Regions from separate parts of the Bacteroides sp. BFG-637 genome, predicted to be linked through region 2. Evidence: riboswitches for the same ligand, from Rfam matches in the RefSeq annotation. Region 2 holds a riboswitch; each other region holds the start of a gene.
What was found. A riboswitch is a leader RNA that binds a small molecule or an ion and turns the genes downstream of it on or off. The one in region 2 is predicted to bind cobalamin.
Positions count from the first base shown of each region.

Region 1 (7,880 bases), 190 kb from region 2:
ATTCACCGATATAGAGTCTTCCAGTGCCCGGTATACAGATTGCATTCCCATAAAAGAGACTTTCAACAGGTATTTCTTTTTCTTCTGCGGTTGATAATTAAGAACGAAACGCCCATTCTTATCACTTGTTATCCCCTTGATAAAGGCAGAATCGCTCTTCGCCAAAATAACAATGCTGGCAGATGGCAATGCCCGCTTCTCATTACTGCCGGCTTCCACAGTCTGCACTCTTCCTCGCACAGTTCTCACTTGTTGAGCATACATTATTGTATGCATGCAAAAGATTAATAAAAAGCCCCCGCATAGTCTGCTAATTTTCATATCAATAGTAGTCAAGTCTAATATTTAATTCTGTCGAAATTATGACACAAAATTAAGGAGTTTTCTTGAAAGCATACTACTTTATCCATTTTATTAAAACTAATTACATTCCAATCACACAAGGTCACAATATATCCAAACAAAAAGAAGACTTCCTTACCAATCAAAAAATATACTTCTTAAAAGGACATTCTTTTCTCGGACAAGGAAGCCTCTATCATTCAACGTAATAGATTATAAACTATATTTTTTACTTAAAATTTTCCGTGAAGAAAACTCCTGCAGGAAAACTATTTTTATTTTTAATATCAGTCTGCAAAACCGGCGACTTAGTAAAATCCAAAATAGCAATATCATTTGTTTTATACTCTGCATATCCTTTTAAAGTCGCAAAATAGACTTCTCCGCTTACTGGATCAACTCCCAAACTATTATAATATATGCCGGCATCTTCCACATAATCTTTTATATTAGCAACCTCTTCTGTCTTATCTTGAGAGAAAATATGCCGATATAACTTAAAGCCGGCATTGCTAAAATAAATAATATCATCTTTCGCAGAAAAGGCAGGAGCAACTCCCCAGCCAGCACCGATGCTGACATCTAATTGATGAGAATCAATTATTGTATAATCAACCGGATTAATTTTTATAATACTTGCCGGACTTGTACACGATACCCACAAATTTTCATCAAACGCCTTAGCGACGCCGGATAAAGCACCTTCGAATGAAATCGTATGTACAACAACTCCATTCTGAATCACGAAAAGCTTTTTACTCCCCATTACAAAAGTTTTTTCTCCAACCACAGCCATACGATTTTTCAAAGCTCCGCTAGTGCCTTCAACTAAAGTCAAAACATCTGTAGAAGTATTTAACATATAAACTCCTTTGTTATCACGAATATAGAGATTTTCTCCTACCACAGCCAAGTTAGTCGGCCAAGATAAAGTCGTATTATTATACACTCTCACTTTCTCCAAATTATCTGCATCAGCAATAGTCAATAATCCTTCACCCCCATTCTTTGCGCCATTCTGAGAAAGTATATAAATTCGGTTATCACTAATAAACAAGTCCTGACAGACATTACCGAGCAAAGTCTGATTTACCCGATAATACGCACTATCTACCGCTATTCCTTTTGAATCAACAAAGGTCAGAGTTCCTGTCTCATTACTCATATTTCCTTCATTCAAAACAAAAGCGCCATTACCAAACCGTCCTTCCACCTTGGCAGTCATATTCGTTTGAAAGGTCTCGCCGTTACTGTCTGATACAGTCAAGCCTATAACATACTCTCCAGTCTTAGGTTGTGAGAATTTATATGTTGAAGCGGTTGACACTTCTTTTCCATCTACTGTCCACAGATATTTCATTGTTCCTGACAGATTTTCAATCCGAGCATCTAAGTATAATGTATCCAGCTGCGCTAACACATTACTTCCCGATCCGTTCCCAATCAATACAGATGAGTTCACATTATTCTCATCATCACAAGCTGCAAAAGCTAAACTCAAGGCAACAGTTGCCAATACTAAATACTTTCTCATTTTTATCTTCATTATTATAAATTATTTTTTACTTATTTACGTGTATCAATATCAACTCCTAAAATATGTAAGTCCTCAACTCCTGATATTTCAGTGGAGCATTCCCCCAACCACCCATTTCCCTGATTGACTCCAGTATATATCTTTATGAAATCAACCCCGGGTAAATGCACCTTTTGACCTTTTGAATTTACTGCCCAATCTATATCAATAGCAGACTCGTCTTTTGTATTCAATTCATTATCAGCATAACCATAACGGAATTTATACAATACAAAATAACTACCTTGCCCACTTTCGTCAACAGCATTTTGAGGTAAACAAGTTCCCTTAAAAGTTATTTTATCTTCTTTTATCCATTCCGGATAATAACATTGCTTGTGAAATGTATTCTTCACTTTATATCCGGAGTTTCCCTGATTATCTTCCCACCAGATATATTTCTCCCTTTCTTCCGAAGTGGTCGGCTCTTTTTCCGGACGATAGTATGTAATTTCATAGTTTCGATAAGTCTTCACATCATTTCCAGCAGTTACAGCCTTATCATACCATAATTCTAATGCAGGGTTTTCGTGAGCACTACCAGCAATTTCATACCACTCATCATCCGGCACACCATTCTGATTTTTATCATAAGCTACCATGATCACTCCCGGCTCACAACTTCCTCCCTCCGGTGCATTGATATCAGGATTATCCGCAGAATAAAAAGCATTGCCAAGCACTCGAAAATCACGTTTTCCAACAACATTGGCGATCGTATGATCAAAACCTACCACAACATATCCCCCGAATCCTCCTAACGAAATCATTCCTTTTTTATTATTACCAATAGCAGCCAACACTTTCTCATTCATTGCCTCTTGTGTATCACCTTCCTCATATTCCGGCAACGAATTAGTAAATTGTCCTACGGCCGGAACAAAATCAAAAACTTTAGTGATATAGGCCGTAGCCCCTTCAGGAGTAGGTTCTATATTTTCAAAAGTATCTTCTTCATCACCACACCCTGTGAATACAGTTCCCCAACATAAAAAAACTGCAATGCCCCATGTTAGTCTTAAAATCTTCCTTTCCATTTTTATTAATTATCAGTTAGTTATTGAAATGTTTTCGTTGTAAAAGCAAAATGAGCCGGTATATCTCCTGCCCTGATTTTCCATCTTTTCTTTCCTTCAGGACTAAAGCAATAAAGATATCCGGGCACTACATAACTTTTTGCATCTGTTACAAAAATTTCTTTTGTCTCTGGGTTTACGGCCACCCCATATGGAATTGCAATCTCTGTTTCTGTTCCATCAGTAATAAAATTGTGAGAAACTATTTTATTTTTGTCTCACGTCATAAAGAGTATAAGTGATAGTATTACTTTCCGTAACGTAACTCCATTCCACACTTGTCATATAGATAGAATCTCCACTCATACACATCTCACTGGCAGCAAGTCCCAAACTCCCTGTCACACGATCCGTTTGAGTATCTATAATAAAAACATCTGACCCGGTTCCATAATAATCCCCCCTCGAACTCACATATATACGCCCGTAACGATCCAACTTCATACGGTGAAGATTGATAGCCACGTCAATAGTTTTAATAACTTTAAAGGTCTTCAAATCAATGACTGATACAGTCCGGTCATAATCCGGGAAACGGTAACCGCCGGAATTGGCGACATAGAGTTTTCCATCTTTTATTACCATTTCTTCGGGCTGATAACCGACCACCACTTCACGGGTTATAGCCAAATTAGTCGTATCTACTTCAACTATTTTTCCCGGGCGTGCATTAGGGTCTATTCCGACAGGCCCTGCATAAGAACTAACATACGCCTTTCCATCGCTAAAAGTGATATACCGGCAATTCGTTACATCTATTTGCCCCAAGTGTTGCGCTGTTTCCACATCCATCACTTCTATAAAGTTTGAGCAATTAATTACAGCATACAATTTATCCCCATAAATCTGCAAATCATTTCCAACATCTCCCAATTCTTTTACCACAGACGGATTTCGTTCAGCATAAATATTGCGATGATACTTACCGGTAGTACAATCATAAAAATCAAGCGTACATTTATTGCTCCCCATGTTTCCTTCATTAAGAAGATACATTCCTTTGATACGGATCCCCCCATCGGATCCTTACCAACTTCTATCTCATCAGAAGGTAAAACCGGCAGTTCTCCCCGACAAGCAAACAAACAGCAACTTGTTACTATTCCAAACAAGACATGCAAAAGAATATTCTTCACCATCATATAGTTAAATATAAAATGAATTTAAAGTTAGTTCCGGGCATCGGATAAGACCTTACGACTTCATATTGTTGATTAAAAATATTATTCACTTCCAAAGCCAACTTGAAATCATACTTTTTCCAATTGAAATTCTTTGCAAAAGATAAATCACTTGTATACCAAGGAAGGTGATAATTTTCCGGAGTATTGGCAGAAACATCATAACGTTCTCCCGTATATATAAAACTATAGTTCAACTCCCATGATTTGTATTCAGCATTCAGTATGGCCGAACCACTATGCCAGGGTATATACGCTATTTGCCCTCCATACGTATCTTTATCCAGCTTATCAGTAAAATCCTGTGCTTTTTGGTAAGTATATGACAATCGGCTATCAAACATCCAATCATCACCCAATTTCCAATTTCCCTGCAAAACGACATCCACCCCTTTTATTTTGACAAGCCCCAAGTTAACCATTGTCCAACGAAAGAAATTATTGGTAGGAGTTGCTATTATTTTATTCTCCACCTCATTATAGTATGCATCCAGTTGAACATTTAAAGCTTGCAGCCACGTTCCAGCAAATAATTTCTGATAAGTAAACCCTACATTATATTGATTCGTATATTCAGGTTTTAATTTTATATTTCCTATGAATGTATAATACAAATCATTTAATGTCGGCATACGAAATATCCGTTTATAAAAAGCACGTAAATTAAAATCAATATTCTTGAAAGGCTTATAGGAAGCCATGAAAGTAGGAGTAAATTCCATTTTATTCCCGGCTGAAGTAGTATCCGAAGCAACATTTTCCTGTACGAAAGTTCCTAAAACACTAGCTTGCAACTTAAAACGCTCAAAATGTAAAGAAGTAGCTGCTGCTATTAATGTCGTATTCCGTTGGGGATAAGGAAAATCAGTCAGATTAGCATCCAACTTATTCCATTGATAGTCCGCTGAAAGATTCACATCCCAAAAAGGAAGAAGAGTTACCCTATTAGCCATTGACAAATAAACTTCCTGTTGACGATATGTATTGTCCACATACATAGTAGCCTCCTCTTTTCTGGGATCTGCCAAATAGTGCAAATAATCATACGCATACTTGGTGTTCAACAACAAACTATATACTCCACCGAAATCTTTCTTGAAAGAAGACTGAAAAAAGAAATTTTTATCCCACTGGCGATCTTCATGTGAGAAACGATTCCGAACAACAGCACCAGGATATCCACGCTCCGAATTATAAAAATAAGCTTTCGTACGCCAGTATCCACCTTTCATTTTACCATATAAGCCTCCTTCGGCACGTAAAGCATTCACATCTCCATTGCGACGGACTGCCGTAGTATCATATCCCCCGGCTACAGCATAAGTAAATTTATACTTTCCGGTTGTATACATATATTCGGTACTAAGTGATGCACTCACATTCTCACTCAGTTTTTGTTCCCAAAGCAAAGAGGGATTGGCAACTCCGAAAGATCCCGTTTTAAAGGTCGCTCTTACATGATAGTTTCTATTTCCTTGAAACACAGGCGTTCTTGACTGCAGATAGATAGATCCCGCAGAGCCGAAATCTTTTGCCGGCTGAAAAATTGCACTTTTCTGACCATTATATAAAGTGACAGCTTCCATGTTATCCAAAGAAAAGCGCCCCAAATCAATAACTCCATTCTGAGCATTCCCCAATTCAATGCCATCATAGAACACTCCGACATGATTCGTCCCCATACTTCGAATATTAACGGTCTTCAAACCACCTATTCCACCATAATCTTTTATTTGCACTCCTGAAAAATAACGTATGGCATCTGCAACTGAATGTACCGCCAACTTTTCTAACTTATCTCCTGATAAAGATTGAACAGGAATCACTTCCTTATTAATTTTAGCAGTGACTACTACTTCATTAAGATGATGTAAACTGTCCAGCTTGCTTTGTGCTGACAACCATGAAACCATACTCAAAAAGCATCCTATCCAAAATATCCTAAAATGAATCTGCCCGAACATAATCCTCCTGTTTATTAATTAAAATAATAAACTTTCATAGGGTTACAGCAAGGATGCAATTTTCCACACACTCAAACACATATACGTACTTCTTTCCCGTATAATGGCACATTCAAAAAGGCATATTATTCCCTTCCGGAACTTCACATCATCAATAAAGATGTATTTTGAATAAAAAAACTGCACTCTTCAAACTCTAATCCCAGAAAGTTTCAAGAATTCAACTTTGGCAGGTCTTCTGACTTACTCCATTTTCCTAACGCCCTTCCCATCTCTCCAAAGTGAGACAGTGGATTTGAGTATTGTAGGAAAACTATTGGCGGAGCTTACAGCAGCGGGTCTGTTCAGGATTTACACCTGATTCCCTTTTCACCACTCTTCCGTAGCATCGGACGAGTGACACCAAAATTTCTGTGGCAAATATACACTAAATAGAAATAAATCAGAAGAAAATTCGAATTAAAATAAAAACAAACTAATAATAAGTCCTATCTTTGCCCCCGAGAGCATCCACTATTATTTTTTCTAATTAAAAGCCGTATAAAAGTGAAATCTCCAATCTCAACTATCGCATTACTATGCCTCTTCTTTTTGGCAAGCTGTATATCTCGTAATAAAACATCTCTGGAGGTATTTAAGCAAAATATATATATCCCCGAATATGCTTCAGGATTCAAGATTCTAGGCGCAGAGAATTTTGCCAGCACCCTTATACAGATAACGAATCCATGGCAAGGGGCTAAAGACATAACAATGTCCTATTTCGTTTCACGCAACGGTGAACAAGCGCCCGCCGGATTCAATGGACCTATAATTCCTGCCGGAGCGAAACAAATCGTATGCATGTCTTCTTCTTACATTGCCATGCTCGACGCGTTGGGAGAAATAAACAGAATTGTCGGAGTGTCAGGTATCGATTACATTGCCAATCCTTATATTCTTGCCCACAAAGATTCGATCAAGGACCTGGGACCGGAAATGAATTACGAGCTATTGATCAGCCTAAAGCCTGATGTGGTATTATTATATGGAATAGGTGATGCCCAAACCGCTGTGACGGATAAACTAAAAGAACTCTCTATACCCTATTTGTATATGGGAGAGTATCTGGAAGAATCACCACTCGGCAAAGCCGAATGGATGCTTGTTCTTTCGGAGCTGACGGACAAGCGGGAGGAAGGAATGGAAATATTCAGAGAAATCCCCAAACGCTATTATGCACTAAAAACACTTACAGACTCCGTCAAGCAACGTCCTACCGTTATGTTCAATACCCCGTGGAACGACAGTTGGGTGATGCCTTCCACACAAAGTTACATGGCACAATTGGTAACTGATGCAGGTGCGGATTACATCTACAAAGAAAACACTTCTAACAGTTCCACTCCCATCGGACTGGAAACGGCTTACAAACTGATACAAAAGGCCGACTACTGGATTAATGTAGGCATGGCTTCTACGTTGGATGAACTAAAGACGGTCAATCCTAAATTCGCAGATGCCAAGGCAGTACGCGAAAAAACTGTTTACAACAACAATTTACGAACAACGCCGACAGGAGGCAATGACTACTGGGAATCTGCAGTGGTACGTCCCGACATCGTATTGCGTGACCTGATTCATATCTTTCACCCCGAACTCGTATCCGATTCACTTTACTATTACAGACATCTGGAATGAAACAACCTGATAAACGTACTCCCTTTTTATTCATTACACTGGGTATAGTTGCCATACTGTT
Region 1 is NZ_JANUPD010000002.1:6,636,513-6,644,392, forward strand. Features, by position in the region: partial or broken gene NXX38_RS26205 (outer membrane beta-barrel protein) at 1-321, opposite strand, end outside; gene NXX38_RS26210 (DUF5074 domain-containing protein) at 572-1,876, opposite strand; gene NXX38_RS26215 (hypothetical protein) at 1,909-2,955, opposite strand; partial or broken gene NXX38_RS26220 (DUF5074 domain-containing protein) at 2,976-4,136, opposite strand; gene NXX38_RS26225 (TonB-dependent siderophore receptor) at 4,133-6,139, opposite strand; cobalamin riboswitch at 6,350-6,561, opposite strand; gene NXX38_RS26230 (ABC transporter substrate-binding protein) at 6,686-7,819, shown strand; gene NXX38_RS26235 (iron ABC transporter permease) at 7,816-7,880, shown strand, end outside.
Region 1: another riboswitch for cobalamin. It lies ahead of NXX38_RS26225 (TonB-dependent siderophore receptor); the one in region 2 lies ahead of NXX38_RS25520 (anaerobic ribonucleoside triphosphate reductase).

Region 2 (7,880 bases):
TCTCCTGTGTGATTGGAAGGGCAACGATTATTCCCAATATTCCGGAGGTGTTGTGCTGGATTCTGAAGCTTTTTCTAGGAGATTCTGCGGATGTAGGCTATACAGTTGATGATAATCATCATATTCGTATTGATATTCAGTTTAATGACGATAAAACATTGCTTCCGGAGACTGGTGAAAAGGAAGGAAAGGTGAAGAAAAAAGATGGAGAATAGAGGAAAACGGGGGGGCAGTCGATTTGATGAAGCCGTCGGGAGGAAGTACTCCGGAATGATATAATCCTTTTCTCATCTAATGGGCGGACATTTCACTACAGATTATCTTGGATTCTTTATAACAGCAATCAGCAAGTTATAATTTGATTCGCGTGATCTGTGATGAAATGTCCGCTTTGTTTGGTCTTGCCTTATTTATCTTTGCCTTGTTTTTGCCTTGTTTTGTCTTTGTCCGAATGATATTTCCTTATAAAAGAGTCGTTTCAAGGTTCTCCTAAAAACTTGAAGAATAGTCCTACTTGTGCCGGAGTGAGCAGGATGGCTTTTTCGCTATATCCGGTTTGGGCGAGTGCGGCTTGCAGTGCGGTATTCTTGGCAATCCAACTACGGAGGGTGCGTCGTGCCGAGGCGGACTGTATGTGAGGCAGGTAAAGTCCGGCCAGCTGGCTTTTGCTATAGGATTGTATGCGGGTACGGCTTTCTGTTTCTGCTTTTGGAGTTGTTTCTGTTTTCATATTGACTGTTTTTTAGAGGTTTATTTTGTATGAACTCATACAAAGGTACGCCTTTTTATGCCGGTTGGTTCTGTTTTGTACAGAAGCCTTTGCAGGCATGAATCGTGTCAATTTGTGCTTGTCTGTTCTCTCTTGCGACGGGTTGTAACATCGTGTTTCCCTGCTTTCTTCTCTTCGTGTACTTTTGTCTTCGTAATCGGTTACAGACAGTAGTTATTTATTTATCAATCAAAAAAGAAAGGAAAATAGTATGCCATTAATTTACAAACCTTATCAGGCAACACTTGCCAACAAGGAAGGACAGAAACTTTATTATCCCCGTCTGGTGAAATTCGGGAAAATGGTCAATACGCAGAAAATGGCGGAATTGATTGCAGAAAAAGCCTCGCTGACGGCGGGTGATGTTCATAACGTGATTCGTAACCTGATGTCGGTGATGCGTGAACAGTTGCTCAACAGTCGCACGGTGCGCCTCGAAGGCTTGGGGACATTTACTATGATTGCCAAAGCAGGAGGAAAAGGAGTGGAGTTGGAGAGTAAGGTCAGCAGTTCGCAGATCACTTCATTGCGTTGTCAGTTTACCCCTGAATACACCCGTGCCGCTAACGGAAGTGCTACCCGCGCATTGACCACTGGAGTGGAATTTGTGCACATCAAGGATGTAGCGGGTTCGTTTGTTGCCGACGACGTCATTGACAAAGACCCGGATGACGGCAACGAACCTGGTGGCGGAGGAGGCGAAGCTCCGGATCCGGCCGCTTAACCGAATTTGTTTATACAATAATTTAGGCACGGATTACACGGATTTCACGGTCTTTAGTGTTGTCATTGCTGCAAAGTAGCCGTGTTAATCTGTGTAATCCGTGCCTGGAAAAAGATAGTAATTAATTAGTGACAGGTATTTAAAACGGATTATTAACCTTTAAAAGAAAACGGATGAGATTATTATTGGAAAAGTTGCTGGATATTCTTGAAGCAGTTTTGCGTTTCCGCCACCGGAGAAACGGTAAGGTAGAAAAGGACTAGCCAGATAGAAAAGGACTAGCCAGATAGAAAAGAGTTGGCGTATCTGAAAAAGGTATGAAACCGAATAGCGTAAATATGTAAGACGTGTCGCCCGCACGTAGCTCGCGTAACAGGTAAAAACGTGTAGCCATTCATAGAGTAAACGTAAGGTTAAGGAATAAGTGAAAAGCTGTCTCGAATGAACGAGGCAGCTTTTCTTTTTTCGTATTCCGAAAATCCTTTTTCGGAAACATAGTGAAAAAGAAAAAATCAGTAGTAATTTTTAAAAGGCAGAAATATTTCTTTGATTTTGTATAGAACAAAAGAAAATAATTTCCCACTTTTGTAGCTGCAATAGGGGATAGGTGTCCTGTGAGATGTCTGTTTTCCGGAAAAAAGATGAATGAAAACAGAATACTTCTTGCGTTAAAATCAGAAAAAAGTTTTCCGTTTTGGAAAACTTTCTATATCAGCGAGAAAGAAAAGTTTCCCAAAATTTAATGTTAAAAGCTAACCAAGCTATTAGATAATCTTCTATCTTTGTATCCGGTTTCGGAGCTAAAAGAGGTTTAGTCAATGAGGGAACGCTGTGTAAATCGGCGACAGTACCCGCTGCTGTAATTCTCTAAGAATCCGCACAATATGCCACTGCATCGACATCGGTGTGGGAAGGTGTTGCGAGGGAGAGATAAGTCAGAAGACCTGCCGGAATTTTTTAATTTTCAATTTTCAATTTTTAATTTAATAAGCTTTCGGGAGTTAAAGTTATGAACTACGCGGAAATTTGTATCATCAAACGTGATGGTAAAAGAGAAGATTTCTCTATCAGTAAGATTAAGAATGCAATCAGTAAGGCATTCAGTGCAACCGGTTTTCAGGATGAGCAGCAGTTGGTGGCTGACATCACTATGAACGTAATCAGTCAGTTTACAACTCCTACTATTACCGTAGAAGAGATTCAGGATTTAGTAGAAAAGTCGTTGATGAAAGTACGCCCGGAAGTAGCGAAGAAATATATTATTTATCGCGAATGGCGGAATACGGAGCGCGATAAGAAAACCCAGATGAAGCAAGTGATGGACGGCATCGTTGCTATCGACAAGAACGATGTCAACTTGAGCAATGCCAACATGAGCAGTCACACGCCTGCCGGCCAGATGATGACGTTCGCTTCCGAAGTAACCAAAGATTATACGTATAAATACTTGTTGCCGAAACGTTTTGCCGAAGCACACCAGTTGGGAGATATTCACATCCACGACTTGGACTATTATCCGACAAAGACGACAACCTGTATCCAATATGATATGGACGACCTCTTTGAACGCGGTTTCCGCACAAAGAACGGCAGTATCCGTACCCCGCAAAGCATCCAGAGTTATGCTACGCTGGCTACCATTATCTTCCAGACGAACCAGAATGAGCAACACGGCGGACAGGCAATTCCTGCTTTCGATTTCTTCATGGCAAAAGGTGTGGCCAAATCTTTCCGCAAGCATCTGGCATCGTTCATCAATTTCTATGTCGCCATGGAAAACGGACATCAGGCCGATGAGAAATCCATTCGCACATTGATTAAAGAATATCTTCCGTCTATCAAGTCCACCGAAGCCGAACGCGAAACATTGCGCATCGCTTTAGTGGCTTTACAAATCATTATAGACAAGGAACACCTTGCCCGTATCGTTGAGAAAGCTTATCAGCAGACCCGCAAAGATACCCATCAGGCAATGGAAGGATTTATCCACAACCTCAACACGATGCATTCACGTGGCGGTAATCAGGTGGTATTCAGCTCCATCAACTACGGTACCGACACTTCTGCAGAAGGTCGCATGGTGATCGAAGAATTGCTGAAAGCTACCATTGAAGGATTGGGCACAAGAGGCGAAGTGCCTGTATTCCCGATCCAGATTTTCAAGGTGAAAGACGGAGTTTCTTACTCGGAGAAAGACTTTGAGAAAGCAATGAAAGCGGAAAACATCGAAGAGGCAATGACTGACCGTTACGAAGCTCCCAACTTCGACTTGCTGTTGAAGGCTTGCCAGACTACGGCGAAAGCGCTGTTCCCGAACTTCATGTTCCTCGACGCACCTTTCAACCAAAACGAGAAATGGAAAGCGGACGATCCGAAACGTTACATCTACGAATTGGCGACGATGGGTTGCCGTACCCGTGTTTTTGAAAACGTGGCAGGAGAAAAATCTTCTTTAGGCCGTGGCAATCTTTCATTCACTACGCTGAATATGCCGAGACTGGCTATCGAAGCCCGCATCAAGGCGGAAAACCTGATAGAGGATGAACGCAACAAGGATGCCATTGAACAGAAGGCAAAAGAAATTTTCATCGAATCCGTACATACTATGTCGGTTCTTGTAGCCGATCAGCTTTACGAGCGTTATCAGTATCAGCGTACGGCCTTGGCACGTCAGTTCCCGTTCATGATGGGAAATAATGTGTGGAAAGGCGGCGGGGATTTGAACCCGAACGAACAGGTGGGTGACGCATTGCGCAGCGGTACGCTGGGAATCGGATTTATCGGCGGACACAATGCGATGGTGGCTCTCTACGGCCAAGGGCACGGACACAACCAGAAAGCATGGGACACGTTGTATGAAGCTGTGATGGAAATGAATAAAGTGGTAAACGAATATAAAGAGAAATATAACCTGAACTACTCCGTTCTGGCTACTCCTGCCGAAGGACTTTCGGGACGCTTCACTAAAATGGATCGTCGGAAATATGGAAAAATCCCCGGAGTGACAGACCGCGACTATTATGTCAACTCTTTCCACGTAGACGTGAAAGAACCGATCAGCATCGTTGAGAAAATCAAGTGTGAAGCTCCGTTCCACGCCATTACGCGCGGCGGACATATCACGTATGTAGAGCTGGACGGTGAAGCACAGAAGAATGTACGTGCCATCGCCAAGATTGTGAAAGTGATGCACGACGAGGGGATCGGCTACGGCTCTATCAACCACCCGGTAGATACTTGCCATAACTGTGGTTACAAGGGGGTTATCTTCGATAAATGTCCGGTGTGCCAGAGTGAAAGCATCCTTCGTATGCGCCGTATAACCGGTTACCTGACAGGCGATTTAAGTTCTTGGAACTCTGCCAAGCGGGCAGAAGAACAAGACCGCGTAAAACACCTGTAAGGAGTTGAAAATGGCCTCACTAATAGGCTTCTATCTTTAATTTTTTAATTTTCAACTTTCAATTTTCAATTTAAGAAGTGAATTTATTAGGAACTTATCCTGAAACGATTGTTGATGGTGAAGGCATCCGGTACTCTATTTATCTTGCCGGATGTTCCCATCACTGTCCCGGTTGCCACAACCCGGAGAGCTGGAATCCGGGGGCGGGGGAAGAACTGACGGAAGAAAAAATACAGTCCATCATCCGTGAAATCAAGGCAAATCCTTTGCTGGACGGTGTTACTTTTTCCGGTGGTGATCCGTTCTTCCGTCCGGAGGAGTTTCTGCCTTTACTGAAACGGGTGAAAGAGGAGACGGGGATGAATGTGTGGTGCTATACAGGATATAGCTACGAAGAAATCAAGGCACACCCCCGCTTGAGCGCTGCCCTTGATTATATAGACGTATTGGTGGACGGACGCTTCGAGCAGGCTCTTTTCTCTCCGTATCTGGAATTCAGGGGAAGCAGCAATCAACGGATCTTGAAACTGAAATAAACTGCACTAAAAAAACTTATTTTTCAAAGGAAACAAAAACACCTCTGTCATTGTTTTGTTTACCTTTACAAATCCCTCCGGGAGGAACGACTACACTTACAAGAATAAGTTTTTATGGTACAATCAATAAATCCAACTCAAAAAATAGAGGAAACTGACGGATTGCCGATGCCTAAACGGATTTGGGCAGTGGTGTCCGTCGGATTCGCTCTTTGTATGTCGGTATTGGATATTAACATCGTCAATATCGTACTACCCACGCTTTCGCATGATTTTGGGACTTCTCCCGCAGTAACAACCTGGATTATCAACGGCTATCAGTTGGCCATCGTCATATCGCTATTGTCTTTTTCCGCTTTAGGTGAAATCATCGGTTACCGGAAAGTCTTTCTTTCGGGTATCGGGCTGTTTTGCATCACTTCATTGATCTGTGCCTTGTCCGATTCGTTTTGGACGCTAACCGTCGCCCGTATTTTTCAGGGGTTCAGTGCTTCTGCCATCACCAGCGTGAATACGGCACAGCTACGTTATATCTATCCGAAGAGCCAGATTGGGCGGGGAATGGGGATTAATGCGATGGTTGTTGCCATATCGGCTGCCGCCGGACCTTCTGTGGCGAGCGGTATTCTTTCTATTGCCAGCTGGCACTGGTTATTTGCTATTAATGTTCCGTTGGGACTTACCGCATTGTTTCTCGGCATCAAACATCTGCCAAGGCAGGAGGAACGTTCGAAACGCAAGTTTGATTATATCAGCGCCATAGCGAATGCGGTAACCTTCGGTCTGCTTATATATACGCTGGACGGATTCGCCCATCACGAGGAAATGGATTTTCTTTTCATCCAACTGGTTGTATTGGCTGTAGTCGGCACGTACTATGTGCGCCGACAACTGGCGCAGACTACCCCGTTACTACCACTCGACCTGTTACGGATTCCGATTTTCCGGTTGTCCATCCTGACTTCCATTTGTTCCTTTATCGCTCAAATGTCGGCAATGGTTTCCCTGCCCTTTTTCCTGCAGAACACTTTAGGACACAGTGAGGTGATGACCGGACTTTTGCTTACTCCGTGGCCGTTGGCTACGCTGGTCACGGCTCCATTGGCAGGGTATCTCGTGGAGCGTATTCACCCCGGTATCTTGGGAAGTATCGGGATGGCTCTGTTTGCCATCGGACTTTTCTCGCTTTCCAGCCTGACTGCCGAATCATCTGATATAAGTATTATCCTGCGTTTGATGTTATGCGGTGCGGGCTTCGGATTGTTTCAGACGCCGAACAATAGCACGATTATCTCTTCCGCTCCTACGCAGCGTTCGGGAGGGGCCAGTGGGATGCTGGGAATGGCCCGCCTGTTGGGGCAGACCACCGGAACAACATTGGTTGCATTGCTTTTCAGCTTTGTCACTCATAGCCGGAGCACGGCTGTTTGCCTGATGGTGGGGAGTGGGTTTGCCGTTGTGGCAGCCATCGTCAGTAGCTTGAGGCTATCGCAGCCTTCCACCCTGAAAAGAAAATAATGAAGTCCTGAAAGAGGATTAAGTCTTTCAGAACTTCGCAGGAACATCATACAACATATTAGTAAGTAATCATTCAAGATGAACTTGAAAGATTTGACTTTCTAGTATTTCGTTTCCCGTATGACTTCTACCAGACGGCGGAAGTCTTCCGGATGCACATCACCGATGTTGCCGATACGGAAGGTATCTGCTTTTGAAATCTTTCCCGGGTAAATCACGAATCCTTTATTTTTCAGTGCATAATAGAATGTTTTGAAGTCGAATCCTTCATGCGGATAAAGGAAAGAAGTGATGATAGGCGACTGGATGTCATCTTCGAGTAATGTTGTGAATCCGAGTGCACGCATACCTTCCACCAAAATACGGTGATTTTCGCAGTAACGTTGGTAACGTGCTTCTACGTCTCCTTCTTCAATCAATTCCGTCAGGGCTTGTTTGAAAGCACGAACAACATGTGTCGGTGAAGTGAAGCGCCATTTTCCGTGTCCCTTTTCCATTGTTTCCCATTGGTCGTAGATGTCCAGAGAAAGAGAGCGTGCCACTCCTTTGCAATGGTTTAATTCCGAACGGCGGGCGATGATGAATCCGAATCCCGGTACACCCTGAATACACTTGTTGGAACTGCTGATCAGGAAGTCGATACCGAGTTCGTTTACATCTAAGGGGATACCTCCGAAGCTGCTCATACAGTCTACAATCAGCTTTTTACCGTGCATCTTGACGATGTGGGATAGTTCTTTGATCGGATTCAGGATACCGGTCGTTGTTTCGCAATGAACGAAAGCGACATGTGTGATATCGGAATTATTGCTAAGATAATCGTCTACATATTCAACTGATACCTGCTCTGTTTCTTCAAAAGCCAGCATGTCGTAGTCGAGGTGGTAATATTCTGCAATGTTGCCCATACGGTCGCCATAGGCTCCGTTG
Region 2 is NZ_JANUPD010000002.1:6,446,312-6,454,191, reverse strand. Features, by position in the region: gene NXX38_RS25535 (hypothetical protein) at 1-215, shown strand, start outside; gene NXX38_RS25530 (DUF4248 domain-containing protein) at 479-730, opposite strand; gene NXX38_RS25525 (HU family DNA-binding protein) at 981-1,493, shown strand; cobalamin riboswitch at 2,266-2,460, shown strand; gene NXX38_RS25520 (anaerobic ribonucleoside triphosphate reductase) at 2,503-4,896, shown strand; gene nrdG (anaerobic ribonucleoside-triphosphate reductase activating protein) at 4,974-5,432, shown strand; gene NXX38_RS25510 (MFS transporter) at 5,547-6,950, shown strand; gene NXX38_RS25505 (2-aminoethylphosphonate--pyruvate transaminase) at 7,052-7,880, opposite strand, start outside.

Region 3 (7,880 bases), 5.2 Mb from region 2:
GACCAATTTGCAGGAAGCGAGGCCGGAGCTATGGGAAAAGCTGGAGCGGGAAAACTCGCGTCCGGCCATTGAGAACGGCGAGCATTTCAGTTTCGCACCTGTCGATACGATGATACGGGACAATCTGTGGATTTGCCCGATTACACCGCAATATCAGGATAAAGCCTACTATTCAATCTCGAACAATGAAATCATCGTGCCGGAAAAGGAACAATTCAAATCGGGAGAGTCGTTCTATGGGACGCTGTTCCACGAAATGACACACTCGACCGGTGCGGAGGGTGTTCTCGACCGATTCAAGCCGACTGCCTTCGGTTCCCCGGAGTATGCCCGTGAGGAACTGGTGGCGGAATTGGGCAGCGCATTGGTCGCACAGCGTTATGGCATGACCAAGCATATCAAGGAGGACAGTTGCGCGTATCTCAAAAGTTGGCTTGATGAGCTGAAGGAATCGCCGCAGTTCATTAAGACGACGCTTCTGGATGTAAAGAAAGCGACTTCAATGATTACCCAAAGGGTGGATAAGATAGCGCAGGAGTTGGAACAGAATGTCGGTGAGAAGCAGGAGAATGGAGTGGCGGCAAAGGAGAAGATTTATTATTCCTCTGTCGTTTATCTCCAGTCCTCGGATGATACGAGGCAGCTTGACGAACTTAGGGACAAAGGTGATTATGAGGGGTTGCTTACGCTTGCCAAGGAGTATTATGACGGCAACGGTATCAACGAGAAATATACTTATCCGTCGGCTACGAACAACAAGGGTGACAGCCTTATTGTCGATGACGGGAATTTTGCTGTCGTGTACAACGGGAGTGTCGGGGGGAACCTACGAGGTGATGTTGAAATTCACGGAGCAGGAAATCCGAGACCATATCCGGCGTTACGGTGTCGATATTGCCGGAGAGACGATAAAAGAGGTTGCCAGGGAGATGGCGGTGGAACAGTTCTCCGCTTTGGCGCATCAAAAGATTCCGACCTTCGAGATGCCGAACGGCGACGTGCTGTATGTCGAATATAACAAGGAATCCGATACGCTTGATGTCGGGCAGCCCACCAATGCCGGGCTGGTCGCGCAGCATCGTTTCCCTTACGACCACAATATCGGGTTGGATGCTAACTTGCAAGCCGTGAACGAGAAGCTGAACGAACTGGAAGAGTATCGGGCAGAACTACAAGAGGCTGAATACGGTGGCGGTATGCGCCGGTAAGGAAAACAAGAAAAGATGCGGAACCGGTTGGCTCCGCATCTTTTCTTGTTTTCGTTTTTTTATTCTTTCAGTAAATCATCCATCATGGACTGCAAATTTGCCATGTCACAATATTGGTTATATCCTCCTCTGTAGTCTTTTGCGTGTTGGGCTGTCCGTATCAGAAACGAATCAAGTTCAACTCTTACGCCGCCGCCCATTCGGGCCAACGTGGAAGAGTGCCTGATGTAAACGAACTTGCCGTTGCGCTCGATGAAACATGAGGTATCATAATGTCCTTTTAAGTTGGATGCCACCTGTGCACCGACCGCCGTTGCATATTTGGAAATCTCACGTACCAATGCTGTCTGGAAACTGCGATACTCTTTTGAAACATAGCCTCCTGCATCTGCAAGGATAGCGTTCTGCCATTTGGTATAAAAATTCTGTGCCATATTGATATTTATTATTATTCGTTCCACAAATAACTTTTCCACTTCTCGCCGTCAATGGTCAGTTTGCCCATTTCCCAATCGTATTCCACTTCCGGTATATTGGTATAAGGGAAATTAACGGTATAGCCTATCTGTCCGTATGAGCAATGCAGAGGGGTAACACAAATCTCCCACCCGAAGTAAAGTTGTGGCGTGCAGTATTTTTGCCAGTTGAAACGACCTGCGGCAATATTGCCGCAAAGTCGTTTGAGTATGCCGGTTGTTGTCATTCCGCACCTCCTTTGCTTAGGATAGTAAGCTGTCCGGGACGGTCTGGAAACCAATAGGCATCACTGTCGATATATACGCATCTACCGCCATTCCACGGCTTTCTGAAAGCTAATACTTCTTTGGGGCCAAACACCACCCCATAGTCGTTTGTAAACGCCACCATATCGCCTACAGCCAAACCGCTGTCTGTTTCCATGACTTCGGACAACCGGCTGAAAAACTCCATGCCCTCGGCTTCACGCTCTTTCTTCCAGCGCAGAAATTCCTCTTTGTGGCTTCTCGATGAGCCAATGGGTGATAGCTCCGATGCCAAAACTTCAATCTCAGAAGAACCTGTTGCGACTAAAATAATACTGTCGCTATCCACTTTTTCGGGAGTTGAGATAATTCGACATTCTACATCGTTATCGGCAGTGTGCCGATAAAGGAGGTTGCCTTGCTTGATGAAATCGTACTTGTTCATTGTCTTTTGATTTAGTGATTTTTTTTATTTCCCTTTTCTTGAAGTCTTCTGACTTCGCCCAAAGAGGTTGTTTTCATGTGCGTTCCAAACGGGGGATACAAGAACGACGGACAAGGAACCTGCGATGAAATTTTATGAAATACCGTTATCTCCGATTACGGAAAGTTGTCGTCAAATTTTATTTCAGGTAGCGATAGCGGTACTTGAACCATGTTCGTCCACCGTACCTTTGCACACGAAAACAGATCTGCGGCGTATGTCGGGGCTGTGAAGGGATTATACCCTTAAAACAGGAATATACCGGCAGGGAAGCCGATGGCGGAAACTCGGCAGAGTATGTTATAAAAGTAATCGGGGAGCCTGTGCAAAAAGAGAGCAACCACCCGCTTTTGAGGCGGGTGATTGCCAATGTTTCGGACAATCATCAGAAGTGATAATCAACAACTCCTCCGATGTAGAGTATCGTTCCCGGTTCAAGCCTACAAACAAACTCCATAAACGCAAAGGACTGTTCGGCAAAAGACTGGCAGCCGTCGCCATCCAAATAGAAATGATAGGCGACATCCAACGGATTTTCTACTGCCTGTTTGAGATAATAGGTCGAACCCCATTCCAACATATTATCTACCGTAAGAGCATCCGCTCTCTTTTTGATATTGGCGACATACTCCTCTTTCCATTGCTCTATTCCACCATTATAGCGCATGGTGTCATCGGATATAAGCTCGAACATTCCGTTGGGTAAGGCATGATTGACCAAATTGGCAATATCCTCTTTACGGTTTTCCTCGTCTATTTCTGAACAATAGTCATAGAAGCTCCCGTCTCCTTGCTGGAGTGTGTCCTCATTCAGATAGTTTTCTTTGTCTATCGGCTCCGTTGAAATTTGAAAAATCCTGCTGTGCATAATTGTAAATTTTAGATTGTCAAACATTTTCTTGTTTCCCTTTTCTTGAAGCTCTTCGGCTTCTCGTCGGGGAATGATTTTTATGCAGGACTGACAGCGGAAAAAGGACGGATAAGGCAAGTAAACAGTGTACGGGATGGAACGGAATACCCAACCGCCGAGTGCAAGGGCAAAACCCGGCTCGACCGGCTTTGTTCTGCAACGAGACGGGGGCTAAAAGCCCATCTTCGATTTGCGGAAGGCTGCCGTGAAGAATATCCGGGAACCGTTAGCGAAAGCGGTACTTGACGACCGGACGCACGCTGTACCTTTGCATAGAAAACCTCTCCGAAGAGAATTGCTGACGTGAGATGAGAAAAAGCCATAATTGAGAAATGTTATTATTCATAAAGGGGAAGGACTATTCATAGTTGTTATAAATGTTTAGTTGGCATGAAAATACAATTCGCACTATAAAATAATCTTTTCTTGAAATAAAAATTAGGGAAAAAGAAACGAGATTAAAAAATAACCATTAACTTTGCACCAGTCAAGTTTCCAATCGAAGCGTCGAATGGAATTAAAAGGGAATCCCGGTGAAAATCCGGAGCTGTACTCGCAGCTGTAAGTCCTATTAAAGTTTATCGCACTCTTTGCCACTGGTGAAAGCTGGGAAGGCGCGATAAGCGGGATGAGCCAGAAGACCTGCTTGATGAGATATGATTTAGTGACCACGGGATAATTGGCATTAGATTAAAATGAACAGAGGCTCGTCCAAAGACACCTAATATTCTTTTTGATAACCGATTTCTCATTCGTTGCAAATCTATCGCAAGGAAAACGAATGTGTAATTAAACTTTTTTGTTTAACTTTTAATAATTGAGTTATGAAAAAGAATCTTAAATTCTTGGCAATGGCTGTTGTAGCAATGGCCGCCGCAGTGTTCACAGGATGTTCGTCCGATGATGACTTCCTTGCTCCGTATGAGGAGAGTGCGATTCAAACCCGCGCGATAAGTTCTACCAATGCGCTTATCAATTTTGATAACGTACCTTCCAGCGTAATGGCTTCTGACCAGTATGGAAACAATCTCTATTCTGCCACGGCCAACGGCAAGCAGGTAACGACCGGCTACATCACTCAAATCGGGCAAACCGGTACGTACATTCAGTTCCCGATTAACTATTTGGAACAAGAATGGGTAAGCGGACAGCCTTGGGAATATGAGTTTTGGAATGGTGGTTTTGCCATCTCTAATTTCCATAATCTGACACAGGGTGATTATGAGAATCAATGTAGCGTTTATGATAAGAATGGCGGTCATAGCGGTAAAAATTTTGCCGTTGCTTTCGGTTATAGCGATTCATACAATGATGCGGGAGCAACCTATGACAAGTGCGCCAAGATTTACTTGACCAATGCAACCGGATATAAAGTCGAAATTCCAAAGAAGCCAGTTAAGGGTACACCGAAATATGGCAAATTCAACAGTGTATGGGTCTGCAATACAACTTATACCTACTTGGTCATGAAGGATGGCAACTCGTTTACACAAGGCTCTTTGTCGGCACAAAAAGGATGGTTTAAGGTGGTATTTGTTGCGTTGGATGCGACGGGTAAACCTACAGGTAAGGAAGTAGAATACTATTTGGCAAACTTCGATTCCAGTAAGGATGCAGAATCAGGCTTGGCCAATCAAATCCGTACTGGTTGGAGCCAAGTGGACTTAAGCGGTTTAGGTGACAGCGTATGTACTGTAGCTATCAATTTTAAAGGAAGCGATTCAAGCGCATACGGATTGAACACTCCTGCTTACGTTGCCATAGACGATATTGATGTAACCGTAAACGAATAACATGAATTTGGGGCAAATGCTTTTTAACGACAAATGCTAAGTATTTGCCCCTTTTTATTATATCCCAATGGAGATTGAAATTAAATACTTTCTTCAAGGGAATTTCAGCGTTAAAATTATAAATATAATGAAGTATTTGCTTTTATTCTCCTTGACGATATTTCTATTTGCATGCAACAAAGACGAAGAAATATCGCAGGACGTGACCGTGCCTCCTGTCATTGAATTGGACAGCGAAGACGGAATCTATGTTGTAAAGATAGGAAAAGAGGTCGTTATTGAGCCGACCTATCAGAATGTCGATTACGCCGTTTATTCATGGAAATGCAACGGTCGTATCATTTCCGATGAGCCTCAATTGAAATACATTTTCAACGAATGCGGTTCGTATTACGTTACCCTGCGTGTGGATACGAGGGATGCCAGCACAGAGGAAGAAATTCGTGTGGATGTCAATGAATTGGCTCCGCCCGTCATTTCATTGGTAACCCCCTCTATAGGGCTTAAAGTTGTCGCAGGACGTGAATATATCCTTACTCCCGACATTCAAAATGCAGAAGGAGCTACTTATTTGTGGACTCTTAACGGGAACGAAGTCGGAACTGAAAATACTTATACATTCAAGCAAGATGAGTTGGGAACTTATGAACTGACTTTAACTGTAGCGAATGAAGACGGACAATCAGAGAAGACAGTTTCTATTGAGGTTGTCGATAAACTTCCAATTGAAATCGTAGTTCCGTCATCTTTATATTTCACCGAGGATAATACCAAATACGTAGAATTAGGACGTACTTTGTTTGTCCGCCCCTTTGTATCAATAAGTGCCGAGCCTTCTTATCAATGGATTTTGGACGGGCAACCGATTGAGGGAGCCAATTCCTTGGTTTACGGTTTCAAACCCTCTAAAACCGGAGAACACACGCTTACTTTTACCGTGAAATACGATAATCAAATAACAAAAGCAACCCTCACTCGTAATATTGCTGTTTCCGGTGTCGATGAAGTCAGTGTCAATATTCCGGTGAAATGTTGTGAAGCGGCCGGAAAAAGACCTTTTGCTGCCGGAAATTCCATTTACAGCAATAAAGTATATGAATTTGTTCCGGCTCCGGGACAATTCGTAAACGAAACGAATACAGCAGGTTTCAATGGGGAAAGCACGCACGAAGCAGCCTGTGCTTACGCACAAAAACGTCTTGATAATGAACAATATGTTTCTCTTGGAGGTTGGGGAGGATATATCGTAGTAGGATTCGACCACAGTATCGAAAACAAAGGCGGTTATGATTTTTCCATCAAAGGAAATGCCTTTGATTCGTCAAATGAACCGGGCATTGTATGGGTAATGCAAGATGTCAATGGAGACGGCTTGCCCAACGATGAATGGTATGAACTGAAGGGTTCTGAATATGGAAAACCCGAAACCATTCAGGACTATGCCGTAACTTATTTCCGTCCCGGTCCCAACATGGATACTCAATGGCAGGACAACAAGGGAAATAAAGGAGCGATTGACCGTCTCGGCAACTATCACCCGCAAGAGTTTTATTATCCTTTGTGGATTGAAGCGGATTCCTATACGTTATACGGCACATGCCTGAAAGCACGTACCGAACAAAGCCCGTCGACAGGCATGTGGTCCAATAATCCGTTCGGATGGGGATATGCCGATAATATTGGTGATGATATGCCCAATAAAGACAATCCTAACGCGGGAGCACTTGGAAACTATTTTAAGATTTCCGATGCAGTCAATATCGACGGTACACCTGCAAACCTTTCCCATATCGACTTTATCAAGGTGCAGACCGGAGTCAATGTAAAAGCCGGATGGTTAGGGGAAAATTCCACGGAAGTTTTCAAGTTCTGTGATGAAAACAACAATAACGACAAATAAAATTCATTATGAACAAAATATATCATTTCATCCTATTCTGTTTCGCTACGCTCTGCCTTGCTGCATGTAGTGATGACGACCCTGAAGTAAGCGGAATAGACGGCAAGGATCACTTCATCTCCGAGTTTGCTCTAACTGTAGATGGCATTACCTATCAAGCCATGATAGTCGGGGACAAGATTACAGTTGAGATACCTTATAATACCAGTCTGAAAGGGGCTACCGTAGAGTATGCCCTTTGCGAGGGAGCCTCTATTAACCCGAATCCATCAACCATAGAGGATTGGGAAAATGAATGGAAATTCGTAGTCACCTCCAGAATGCAGGAGAGCAAAGTATATTCCTATACTTATCAATATGCAGACATCGAACAGAGCGGCAGCGTGGTACTTGCCACGCAATCCGAGGTGGATAATTTTGCCAAGACAGGAATAAACAAAATCGAAGGCAGCCTGACCATCGGAACGGCAGACGGAGAAGAAATCACCAATCTGGACGGACTTGCCAACCTGAAACAAATCAGTAACTCTCTTGTTATCAATCCGTCTTACAAAGGAGCGGATTTGACGGGGTTGGATAATCTGGAACAACTCGGAAGTTTCAAATTAGGATCGACAACTTCTACCAGTAAAAACATAACGCTCAAAACGGTTAATCTGCCCTCTTTGCTTGGAGTGACCGGCGATTTTGTCGTTAACAGTTCTGTCATTGAAAAAATATCCATACCCAAAGTCGAGTTCATTGGTGAGGATATGTATATAACCTCCGATGCTTTGCTTGATTTGGATGCAAATGCCGTTGAATCTGTCGGAGCTTCCTTAATTGTCAAAGGTTCGGTAGCACAAAAAGAATCAGCGACAACC
Region 3 is NZ_JANUPD010000002.1:1,260,989-1,268,868, forward strand. Features, by position in the region: partial or broken gene NXX38_RS05390 (zincin-like metallopeptidase domain-containing protein) at 1-1,208, shown strand, start outside; gene NXX38_RS05395 (hypothetical protein) at 1,268-1,642, opposite strand; gene NXX38_RS05400 (hypothetical protein) at 1,657-1,911, opposite strand; gene NXX38_RS05405 (hypothetical protein) at 1,908-2,375, opposite strand; gene NXX38_RS05410 (hypothetical protein) at 2,800-3,282, opposite strand; gene NXX38_RS05415 (hypothetical protein) at 3,328-3,570, shown strand; cobalamin riboswitch at 3,797-3,989, shown strand; gene NXX38_RS05420 (DUF4465 domain-containing protein) at 4,149-5,117, shown strand; gene NXX38_RS05425 (PKD-like domain-containing protein) at 5,185-7,017, shown strand; gene NXX38_RS05430 (DUF4971 domain-containing protein) at 7,026-7,880, shown strand, end outside.
Region 3: another riboswitch for cobalamin. It lies ahead of NXX38_RS05420 (DUF4465 domain-containing protein); the one in region 2 lies ahead of NXX38_RS25520 (anaerobic ribonucleoside triphosphate reductase).

Region 4 (7,880 bases), 200 kb from region 2:
GCTTACTGATTTCCGTAGCCTGTATCAAATCGCTGAACCTGCTACTGCTCGGTGAAAACTATGCACGAACGATGGGAATGAACATAAAACGTTCACGCACGTTCATCTTTGTTTCTACCGCACTGCTGACAGGAACGGTCACCGCTTTCTGTGGTCCGGTAGGATTTATCGGTCTGGCAGTACCGCACGTCACACGACTGCTGTTCAACAATGCCGACCACCGGATACTTGTCCCCGGCACCATGCTGACAGGACTTATCAGTATGCTTCTCTGCGACATCATCGCCAAGAAATTCCAGCTTCCGGTTAACTGCATCACCGCCTTGCTAGGTGTTCCGGTTATTTTATGGGTAATCACCAAAAACTTGCGTAGATTCAAATGATAGAGCTTAAAGAACTGACATTAGGATATGGACAGCGCACGCTGTTGGAAACCGTAAATACCCGAATCACGGGCGGACAACTCGTCGCCCTGCTGGGACGTAACGGGACGGGAAAAAGTACCCTGCTCCGTGCTATGATGGGATTGGAAAAGCCTCAATCAGGAGAAATTACTCTGCAAGGAAAAAACATAGCTTCATTGAAACCGGAAAAATTAGCCCGGAATATCAGCTTTGTCACCACCGATAAAGTACGCATCGCCAATCTCCGCTGTAAAGATGTAGTAGCTTTAGGACGTGCTCCCTACACCAACTGGATCGGTCAACTGCAACCGGAAGACCAAAAGCGAGTGGACGACGCTATGCAGCTAGTCGGTATGTCCGGTTATGCAGAAAAGACAATGGACAAAATGTCCGATGGCGAATGTCAGCGAATCATGATTGCCCGTGCCCTTGCACAGGATACTCCCGTCATCCTGCTTGATGAGCCGACCGCCTTCCTGGACTTACCCAACCGCTACGAGCTCTGTTTACTTTTAAAGAAACTGGCACAGGACGAGGGCAAATGCATCTTGTTCTCCACTCATGACCTCGACATCGCCTTATCGCTCTGCGACTCCATCATGCTCATAGATAATCCGCAGATGTACACACTACCTACTCAGGAAATGGTGACCAGCGGACATATAGAAAGACTTTTCCGCAATGAATCAGTCACGTTCGATGCGCAGGAGATGAGAGTACGCATCAAATAAACAAACAGATATCCGACAAGAATCAGACTGTGTATAAAATAAATAGGTAGCATTCATTTGGGTTCTATATAAATTCGCTATCTTTGCCCCCGAATTGGTTTCAGATAGCCATATCAACTATCTGAATTAAAAGGGAATCGGGTGTAAATCCCGGACAGTCCCGCTGCTGTGAAACTCTATTCAACTTCTTGATATTTACTTTGGCAGTGAATACTAAAGTTACACCGCATTAGTTTACTATAACTTTTAATTATAAGGATGCTATTATGGCATCCTTTTTTTGTATTGATACAAAGATAATATTTTCTATTCTTCTACGAAAATATTTACCATATTATTTGCATATCTCGTTTATTTTCACTATATTGTAACAGATTAAAAGATAAGCGTTATGAAAAAGAGAAGGGAAAGACAAAGCATTATAGAGTTCAGAGCTTCCTTCCCCGATGAAGAAAGCGCAATTAGATTCTATGAGAAAATAAGATGGAAAGATGGAGTGGTTTCCCCATTCGATCCGACATCTAAAGTGTACAAATGCAAGAACGGTAAATACAAGTGCAAGAATACTGGGAAGTACTTCACTTATAGAACTAAAACATTCTTTGCTAATTCCAAAATGGATTTTAGAGATTGGTTATACGCTATTTCTATGCTTATCAATAATAAAGGTGGTATTTCTTCATATCAGCTAGCCGATGATTTAAAGATTTCACAAAAAACGGCTTGGTATATGCTTCATAGGATAAGAGTTTCAATGGCTAAAGAGAACAATCAGAAGTTATCCGGTGAAGTTGAGATTGACGAAACATTTGTAGGTGGAAAGAATATTAATCGCCACAAAGATAAGAAAGTCGAAAAAAGTCAAGGACGTAGCTATAAGGATAAAGTTCCTGTATTCGGTGCTTTGGAAAGAAACGGGAAGATTTTCGCAATGGTTGTTCCGAACACCCAAGCAAGTACCCTAGTTCCTATTGTAAAGAAGAATGTTGAAGTAGGAAGCACAATCTACACTGACGGATGGAGCTACAAAGGATTAGAAGAGGAATATGGACAGTTATCAGTAGATCATAGTAAGAAATTCTATGGGATGCTCTTAGTAACCGATGACGGAGAGATTATCGAAGTCACAACAAATAGAATCGAAAACGCATGGTCTGTTTTCAAAAGAACGATTAAAGGTACGTATATTCATGTCAGCAAGAAGTATCTACAAAAGTACGTTGACGAATTTGTTTTCAGATTTAACACCCGAAAAATTAGCAGAAATGAAAGAATTGAATTACTTTTGCAATATGCAGCAGCTTAGATATTATGGCAAATAACAAAGACATAAAGAAGGACAAACCTAAGAAGGAGAAGAAAAAGAGGAAACCTGTATATGAAATACAAGGCTTCGTTCTCACTATACCCGAAGATAAGCTAAAAGAAGCGCTGCTAGGAATGAGCAAACCAAATCCCGAAAAAGAGTAAAAAGGACACATTCTATATCCTAACAAATTTATTTTTTATTAACATCGCGCCCTGTTAGATAAAATTTATGCGTTTTATCTAAAAATACAACATAAAAGGTGTCTCCAACAACATGTCCAATTATTACAGTCCGATTAAGTATATGGATTCTAGCCCACTTAGCATCTTCTGGAACACCTTGTGGATATTCAAATTTAGTTCGTTCTTTCTTAGGGAAAGAACCATATATCGCAAATTTTTGTCCATCAACTTGTTCCAATAAAGGTGAACAACAATAACCTTGCAAGGTCTTCAATGCAGAACTTAAAAGTCCTGCTTTTTGCCAGTCCTTAAATGATGAAGCATACTTTTGTGAAGTATCTAAATATTGAAAAGAGATTTTAAAATTTTGCGTTTTAGTTGTGTCTTGTACGCTAATCTTTTCCTTGTTTAATAACGTTTTTTTATCCTTGCGAAAATTAACCATGTAAATCTTTCTTATAGAAAACGCGAGTTGTATCTTTGGATATTAGTACATGGCATCGGTCAGCTTCTCCATAGCCAATTCTAGCTTCAAGCCACGGTTTTTCACTATGAGTAGATGCTTCTAATTCTGTTCCGGTCCACGTTGATAGATTAGACAAAATATCTTTTAAAAGTTCTTGTTGAAGAGACGACAATGATGTAAATTCTTTGTCTACATCTTCGCCATTATTAATATATTCAATATCACTATATAATAGTGATTTATCCTTGAGTGAATCAAAAACCTTACGACTAACAGGACCATGTACCCATGCTTCAAATTTATCACTAATAAGCTCCTGATCGAAATAAGAAAGATGATATGCGTCGCAATAAAATAATAATTTTTGTAATTTCAAATGCGACATAGGACCATAATGTTTCAATATATAATTTGATAACATTATGGAATCTATTTTTTGTAAACTGGAAGTAACCCTCATATTTCCTCCTTTTTTCTGCAAATTAAAACAATTAAAATGAGTAATGTACTTTATTCTTTGCATTTTTTTGAATTTTCAAAGTTTGAAATGCAAGATTTATACTATCTTTGCACTAAAGATACGAAAAATTGGGGAGAAATCCAATTTTTCACGTGTATAAAATAGCCTAATCGTCATCAGAATCACCACCTCGGATAACAGAACACGGCTATAAATGAACTTACTCGTTGGGTAAAGTGTACTTCGTCATATACTGGCGTGGTGCGCTGCCATTGAGTAAGTGGGCTTGTGGTGAGCCTTGATGACGTATGGCAGTAGCACTACGTCTTTTTTTATGGTTTTACGTAAGGTGTTTATTGCTGAATGAACGGAGGGTTTTATTCCACTTATGTATAACTAAAAAAATGTGATTATGAAAAAGTTTTTAAGTATGACGCTGTTACTTACAGCTATGTTTTTAACGTTCTCTGCGTGTTCAAGCGATGATGATGAAACAACTTACACGCTAGTCTACAATGCTAGTACTGTGGGAAATTATGCTGAAACAGTCAGGATTTACGAATGTACAGACAATGGAGATAAGATTTTTAACACTAGCGTAGAATGTAAACAAGGGTATGAAGAAAGCTTTACGGCTCAACCTGATGCTTCTAAAGTTAAAATTACTATTGGGAATAGATGGGTTCAACAAGTATTTCCACTGAAAAAGGGAGGAAATACTCAAATAACGATAAATGGTAGTACTGTTGTAGGTCGTGACGAACCTTAAATCTTTTCATTATGGGTTTCATTGTTTGTTTATGTATCTGGGGAGCCTGCACACTCTTGGCAGGATTCACCAAAAAGTAATTGTTTGTACGGAAATAATTTGCTATCTTAGCAACCAATTAAGTACCGGAGGATTTTCCTCCGGTATAACTTTTAGTTATAATAAACAATGCGGTGTAACTTTAGTATTCACTGCCTTTACTTTTACCACTGACCGGGTATGATAGATAGTCAAGGTCGGGAAGGAATCAGGAAGGGAGTCAGTCAGAAGACCTGCCATTCATACCTTAATAGCTGTTTTTACTCGTGGGATAGGAAAACGGCAGACTGTAAAAAAAATAATCGGGTAGTCATGACATCGGAAATGATTGAAGGAGGATAAATTCTCTCTAGCTAAAATATCAAAAGGACGGCATTAAACCGTCATGCTCAATGTGTGCGTATCCCCGCAGAAGTGATTTCTCCGGGGGTACTTTTTAGCCAAACTAAATATCATCATATAATAATCACAATGGAAGTTCTAAGAAATTTATTTGAAGGTTACCCCAATCTTTGGGGCGGCGGAGTAGCACACTCCGTACTGATTCTGTCACTAACCATAGCGTTTGGAATCATCCTTGCAAAAATCAAAGTGCGGGGAGTATCTCTGGGAGTTACCTGGATACTCTTTGTCGGAATCGTATTCGGTCATTTCAACATGAATCTGGACGAACACCTGCTCCACTTTCTGAAAGAATTCGGATTGATTCTGTTTGTTTACTCAATTGGCCTGCAAGTGGGGCCCGGCTTTTTTTCGGCATTCAAAAAGGGTGGCTTCACCTTGAATATGCTGGCCATGCTGGTAGTAGTATTAGGAGTAACCATTACTATCATCCTGCACTTCACCACCGGAACTCCGATTACCACAATGGTAGGTATTCTGTCCGGAGCCGTCACCAACACTCCGGGACTGGGAGCCGCACAACAGGCCAACAGTGATTTGAATGGTATAGACGCTCCCGAAATTGCTTTAGGATATGCTGTCAGTTATCCGCTGGGTGTAGTAGGTATCATCCTCTCACTGCTTGCTTTGAAATATCTCCTGCGCATCAATACTGCTCAAGAAGAAAAAGATGCAGAAGTCGGTCTGGGACATCTTCAGGAACTTACTGTACGCCCTATCTCCATCGAGGTGAGAAACGAATCGGTAGACGGTATCAAGATTAAAGAACTCCGCCCGTTACTGAACCGTAAATTTGTCATTTCCCGCATCAAACACCGCGAAGGTGGAGAAACCGAATTGGTTAATTCCGAGACAACCCTACATGTAGGGGATATCATATTAGTGATCTCTACCCCGATTGACGTGGAAGCAATCACTGTATTCTTCGGAAAGGAAATCAAAATGGAATGGGAACAACTGAACAAAGAACTCATTTCACGCCGTATCCTGATTACTAAACCGGAATTGAACGGGAAAACACTCTCACAACTTAAAATCAGAAATAACTTCGGAGCAAACATCACCCGCGTCAATCGTTCGGGAGTAGACTTGGTAGCTTCTCCACAATTACAGTTACAAATGGGAGACCGTGTCACCATTGTAGGTTCCGAACTGGCTGTTGCTCATGCAGAGAAAGTACTTGGCAACTCCATGAAACGCTTGAATCACCCGAACCTGATTCCTATCTTTATAGGTATCGCTTTAGGATGTATTCTGGGAAGTCTTCCTTTCGCATTTCCCGGAATCCCGCAACCTGTGAAACTAGGACTGGCAGGCGGTCCGCTCATCGTTTCTATCCTGATTAGCCGTTTCGGTCCGAAATACAAGTTGATTACTTATACCACCATGAGTGCCAACCTGATGCTTCGTGAAATCGGTATTTCCATCTTCCTCGCCTGCGTAGGTTTGGGAGCAGGCGAAGGCTTTGTAGACACAGTCATTCATGGCGGAGGATATGTATGGGTAGGCTACGGAGTCATTATAACCATCCTGCCACTTCTGATTACAGGATTGATAGGACGATATTATTGCAAGCTGAATTATTTCACGCTTATCGGTGTTCTGGCAGGTTCTACCACCAATCCGCCGGCATTGGCTTACTCCAATGACCTGACCTCTTGTGATGCTCCTGCCGTTGGTTACGCTACGGTCTATCCGCTCACCATGTTTCTGCGAGTATTGACGGCACAAATATTGATTCTGTCGTTGGGATAATAATACCCTACTTCTTGCATATCAGCATACGAATCAACAAAGTGCCTCTTCTTATCTTATTACTATATAGCAAAAATTACCATTTGGTAATTTTTATCTCCTCTCATAAGCCTACCTTTGTCGCCATTTTCAATGACAAAGGTAGAAAGTTATGAAAGATAGTATTGATTTCGGCAGTATGAACATCTCCACGTTGTTCCGTAAGTTACTAATTCCTACAGTACTTGGGATGGTATTCTCGGCTCTGTTCGTTATTACGGACGGTATATTTGTAGGAAAAGGAATTGGCAGTGACGCACTGGCAGCAGTAAATATCACTGCACCGCTTTTTATGATTGCAGCAGGGATTGGACTGATGTTCGGAGTGGGAGCTTCGGTGGTGGCTTCCATTCATTTATCTCAGGGAAAACGCAAAGTGGCAAGTATTAATATCACTCAGGCAATTGCTTTTTCCGCATTGCTCATACTTATCCTGTCTGCTCTGTGTCTTTATTTTATAGAGCCATTAGCCAGATTATTGGGTAGTTCGGACCGGTTATTACCGTTAGCCATAGAATATATGGCATGGTACATCCCTTTTCTCGTATTCTACGAAGTATTAAATATAGGAATGTTCTGCATCCGCCTGGATGGTTCGCCCACCTATGCCATGATGTGTAATGCGGTTGCAGCCATACTCAATATCATACTGGATTATATATTTATCTTCGAATTTGGTTGGGGAATGATGGGAGCAGCTTTTGCCACCAGTCTGGGGACTGTTGTAGGAGGGCTGATGACACTGATTTACCTCCTCCGTTTCTCTCGTACCCTCCATCTATGCCGGATAAAATTAAGTATCAAAAGTCTGTTACTGACTCTTCGCAACATCGGCTATATGATTAAACAGGGAAGTTCTGCTTTTATCAGTGAAGCCTCCATTGCCTGTATGATGTTTCTGGGGAACTACGTTTTCATCCACCATCTCGGTGAAGACGGAGTGGCAGCATTCAGTATTGCCTGTTACTTCTTCCCCATCATCTTCATGGTCTATAATGCCATTGCACAATCCGCACAACCGATTATCAGTTATAACTTCGGAGCCGGACAGCCCGAACGTGTACGAAAGACACTGCATCTCGCCATTCGGACCGCTTTAATCTGCGGTATCAGCTTTTTCATTCTTACCGTACTATGCTGTCGTGACATTGTTTCGCTATTCATTGACCGCAGTTACGCTGCATTCGATATAGCAGTAAACGGGCTTCCTTATTTTGGAGCAGGATTCATCTTCTTTGCCGTCAACATGATTGGCATTGGTTATTACCAGAGTGTCGAAAGAGGTCAGCGGGCAACAATTATCACTCTTCTCCGGGGAGTAGTG
Region 4 is NZ_JANUPD010000002.1:6,644,962-6,652,841, forward strand. Features, by position in the region: gene NXX38_RS26235 (iron ABC transporter permease) at 1-383, shown strand, start outside; gene NXX38_RS26240 (ABC transporter ATP-binding protein) at 380-1,135, shown strand; cobalamin riboswitch at 1,214-1,368, shown strand; gene NXX38_RS26245 (IS1595 family transposase) at 1,527-2,441, shown strand; gene NXX38_RS26250 (hypothetical protein) at 2,447-2,605, shown strand; gene NXX38_RS26255 (hypothetical protein) at 2,634-3,071, opposite strand; gene NXX38_RS26260 (Panacea domain-containing protein) at 3,064-3,615, opposite strand; gene NXX38_RS26265 (hypothetical protein) at 3,965-4,321, shown strand; gene NXX38_RS26270 (putative transporter) at 4,832-6,517, shown strand; gene NXX38_RS26275 (MATE family efflux transporter) at 6,669-7,880, shown strand, end outside.
Region 4: another riboswitch for cobalamin. It lies ahead of NXX38_RS26245 (IS1595 family transposase); the one in region 2 lies ahead of NXX38_RS25520 (anaerobic ribonucleoside triphosphate reductase).